DNA from 2 places in the Sporosarcina sp. P37 genome. Region 2 is predicted to be linked to the other one. Evidence: riboswitches for the same ligand, from Rfam matches in the RefSeq annotation. Region 2 holds a riboswitch; the other holds the start of a gene.

Region 1 (2,206 bases), 780 kb from region 2:
TATCAGCGGACGCGTTGCAGAGACACTGTACACTGCCGGCTCAGAGAGTTCTTCTCTGCGATCAATAAATCGATTGTCTGTGACGGTTTCGATGTAGTGCCCGTTACGGTAAATATCAAATTTTTCCACGTCCTTAATCCACTCCCACGACAGAGCGACTTGAGAGGAAGCAACAATTGTTGTAATTACTAACCGTGCCAAAGGGTGTTCATCTTCCTCTACTTTTGTCAGGGCAGATGTTTGGATTACAATTACATCTTTAACGCGCCCCTCCTCCACCCGTTCAATTGTATAGTGAAAAGGATGAGACGGATCCAGCTCCCCATCCGTAAATTTCGGAGCTGTCCCTTCATATACCTGCCGTTCGTTTTTATACACACGGTAATAGCCGCCTGTATCACTCCATGTAAATGATATATCCTCCAGTGTATGTTCCATCTGTTGAACTTCGAATAATTTCTCCATATGCGATCTGCTCCTTTTTGTCTATTTAATCTGAAACAGTTATACGCCTTCAGATAGTTATGCAACATTCGGCATATAGTTATACTTGGTTTTCTATGCGCAAACACACATTTTCATCGGCTCTAAACCGGTACTTCCAGTATTATTTCTACCTTTTCCATCTGTATGATATAATTAGCCTGTCTGATACATAGTCACCACTGGGGGTGCCTCCACTTTGGCTGAGATGCAATTAAGCAAACCCTTTGAACCTGATCTAGTCTGTACTAGCGGAGGGAAGTGGGTAGTTTTCATACCCAAGCGCCCATCCATGCATGGGCTTTTTGTATATATACCTTTACAGGAAGGAAGAGAAACATGCGGCTTATTCAACAGCTTCGGCAAACACAACCACTCGTTCACTGCATCACAAATGTCGTCGTGGCAAATTTCCAGGCGAATGGGTTACTCGCAATAGGCGCCTCCCCCGTAATGGCTGATGCGGCGGAAGAAGCGGAAGATATCGCAAAAATTGCCGCTTGCAGCATTTTAAATATTGGCACGTTAAAGCAACAGACGGTGGATTCAATGATTTTGGCGGGAAACAGCGCCCGCGCAGCAGGAAAACCTGTCGTATTGGATCCAGTCGGAGCAGGTGCGACACCTTTTCGTAAAGCGAGCGTCCTGAAAGTACTGGACGAAGTAGATATCACATTGATTCGCTGTAATGCAGGTGAACTGGCTGCGATCGCAGATGTACCCTGGAACGCAAAGGGGGTCGATGCGGGAGAAGGCTCGGCGGACATCGAAAGTACAGCGAAACAAACAGCCCGCAAGTATAACTGTCTGGTGGCGGTCTCAGGCGAAGTCGACATCGTGACAGACGGCTATTCCACATTGTCCATTACAGGCGGCCACCCGATGATGACTGCGATTACCGGAACGGGATGCTTACTCAGTTCTGTCACAGGCGCCTTTCTGGCAGTAGGAATGGACCGTCCGTTAGCAGCCGTGGCAGATGCACTTTCATTTTATAAGCGGGCCGGCGAACTGACAGCAGAAATTTCCCGCGGTCCCGGAGACTTTGCCGTGAACTTCCTAAATACTTTACATACATTGGATCGGGAAACAAAAACATTTTTAGTATAATTGACAGGAGGTTTTTCAATTGACAGTACAAGTAGCATTGACCATTGCTGGTTCGGATAGCGGAGGAGGCGCAGGAATTCAGGCTGACCTGAAGACATTTCAGGAGCTTGGCGTCTTTGGCACTTCTGCCATAACTGCTGTGACTGCGCAGAATACACACGGCGTTCACGGTGTGTATCCAATTCAGACAGATGGAGTAACAGCACAAATCCGTGCTGTGCTGGATGATTTTGACGTAAAAGCATGTAAAACTGGTATGCTGTTTTCGGCAGAAATCATTACAGCTGTAGCTGATCTATTAAAAGAATATCCCCCGATTCCTTTAGTCATTGACCCGGTCATGATCGCCAAAGGCGGACAATCCTTATTGCAGCAGCAGGCGATTCAGGCGCTGAAAGAACATTTACTGCCGATGGCAACGATTGTGACGCCGAATATTCCTGAAGCAGAGGTGCTGACTGGGATGCGTATACTGACAGACGAAGATGTTCAGCGGGCTGCGGCTGCTTTTATCGAAATGGGAGCGAAGGCCGTCGTTATGAAAGGCGGGCACCGCTGCGACATGCTGGATGCAAAAGATTACTACGCAGATAATGAAGGCCAGTCATTCACT
Region 2 (2,206 bases):
CCGACAGACACATATTACGATCGGAAATATTATATTTTTACTATAGAAACCATCTGGGATCAGTTTACAATAAAGTTTACTACGTATGACGGCTCTACGGTGATAATTAACTAGTAACAGGTGCCTGTGCAGCACACAATTAGCTGGTTAAGTTTAGTAGTTGAATAACGTTATAGAACCCCACTTTGTGAGAAGTGGGGTTCTTCTTTCGTATTTGGAACATAGGTTAGGTATCTAATAACCATAATTTACAGTAAACCGTAAATGGCGATTTTTGATCATAATACATATTGTCTATTGGAAAATAGTCAAGCCCTGAAAAATCTGAAATGGTAAACTCCATCTTCACATTCTCTTTTAAATATTTCCCATCAGTATTGTGCAAATCTTCTATCCATAAGGTATAAGTTCCCCCAAGTTCAAACAGATCATATGTCCAGACTTCCACAATCGTATTTTTTCCATTCTCACCTTTCGCTACGTTCGCAGCCGTAGGCATCCTATAACCGTAACTGCTTGTAATATACACAGTCGCCTCGACCACACTCGCAGTTTCTACTGCATGATTGAACTTAATTGTGTGATGCACAGGCACCCGTCAAATTAACAGCAGGTTTTTAATTGTGTGAGAACCTGGCACAAGAAATAAATGACAGATTTCAGCTTGTGTGTTAATCTGAAAAAAATGAATAGTTCATCCACTGGAGGTGCCTTTGAGAAGGCTGAGATCAAAGTAATGGACTTTGGGACTCCTAGAACCTGATCCAGGTCATACTGGCGGAGGGAAGTGGCACTGCTTACAACCACTGTATGTTATAGACTGTATACATGAGGCGCTGCTTTCTTCTGGGAAGCGGCGCTTTTTTATTTCCTTCCAGACCGGTACATCAGTATGTTAACCATTTAGAGGGAGCGGAGACCATGAAGACATATGATCATATTGTAATAGGCGGAGGGGTAATTGGTTGTTCCATTGCCTATCGGCTGGCCAAGGAAGGCGTAAGCGTAGCTGTATTTGATGCAGGAAAAGCTGGACAGGCCTCGATGGCGGCAGGAGGGATGCTGGGCGCGCAAAATGAATTTGAGCGGGAAAATCCGTTATTGGACATTGCGCTGGAAAGCCGGGGGATGTTCCCTCAACTTCGTGATGAATTGCTGTCTGAAACGGGTATTGACATTGAATTACGAACAGCCGGCCTGATGAAAACGGCCGCGACAGAACAGGATCGGGACGAGCTGCGCCGGCAATATCACTTTTTATCCGAAAAGGACCCATCCATTCAGTGGCTTGAGCCGGAGGAAGTGCCGGAGATTGAACCTTGTATGACGTCTCAAACTGCTGGCGCCATTTTTCTGGAGAAAGACCATCAAGTAAAAGCCCCTTTGCTCGCACAGGCCTTTTTGAAAGCAGCAATGAATGCAGGTGTCCATGTATATGAAGAAACAAAAGTTGTTCGTCTGCTGATTCAGCAAGATCGGATAGTGGGGATTGATACTTCAGTCGGAACGTTTCATGCAGCCCAAGTGACGGTTGCAGCCGGTGCCTGGAGCAGTCATCTCTTAGCTGACACCGGCTTTTCCTTGCCCGTCATTCCTGTAAAAGGCGAATGCTTGTCGATCCGATTGGCCGGCCCTGCACCGGTTAAAACGGTTTTTGCGGTAGACGGCTGTTATATTGTGCCGAAACGAAATAAGGAAATGCTCATCGGTGCAACGTCTATTCCCGGTTCCTTTGATACATCAGTCACGGCTCGCGGTATTCTTTCTTTATTGCAGCGGGCTTCCCGTCTATTGCCTGTGCTTAGTGACGGAACGATCCACAAGACATGGGCCGGTGTACGTCCCCGGGCTGCAGACCATCTGCCAATCATGGGAGCTCATCCGTTCATCGGCGGGCTGAATATCTGTACCGGTCATTACCGGAACGGCATTTTGCTTAGCCCGATTACAGGTATACTGATGAAGGATTACATAAACGGCTGTCAGGAAACGCACAAGCTGCTTACCCCTTTGGCACCGGCACGGTTTTCCGTTGTAAGCGGCGCCAATAGGCTTGGTGCAAGATTCTTGTAAAGTTCGAACACCGAAGAAATTGGTACCTGTGCACCAAAAAACTAAATATTTTTTATAGGCACATAAAAATTTGGCGGTCTAGCTGGAACAAGTCGACTTGCAGAAATTGCAATAACAAAAGATGGTGTAAAAT

The links. A riboswitch is a leader RNA that binds a small molecule or an ion and turns the genes downstream of it on or off. The one in region 2 is predicted to bind thiamine pyrophosphate.
Region 1: linked by a shared signal. The riboswitch ahead of thiM (hydroxyethylthiazole kinase) and the one ahead of thiO (glycine oxidase ThiO) in region 2 are both predicted to bind thiamine pyrophosphate.

Annotation. Positions count from the first base shown of each region.
Region 1 is NZ_CP015349.1:1,636,303-1,638,508, forward strand. Features, by position in the region: gene SporoP37_RS08555 (DUF3238 domain-containing protein) at 1-465, opposite strand, end outside; TPP riboswitch at 658-760, shown strand; gene thiM (hydroxyethylthiazole kinase) at 823-1,593, shown strand; gene thiD (bifunctional hydroxymethylpyrimidine kinase/phosphomethylpyrimidine kinase) at 1,613-2,206, shown strand, end outside.
Region 2 is NZ_CP015349.1:2,412,200-2,414,405, forward strand. Features, by position in the region: gene SporoP37_RS12280 (Ig-like domain-containing domain) at 1-114, shown strand, start outside; gene SporoP37_RS12285 (hypothetical protein) at 227-589, opposite strand; TPP riboswitch at 694-803, shown strand; gene thiO (glycine oxidase ThiO) at 922-2,073, shown strand.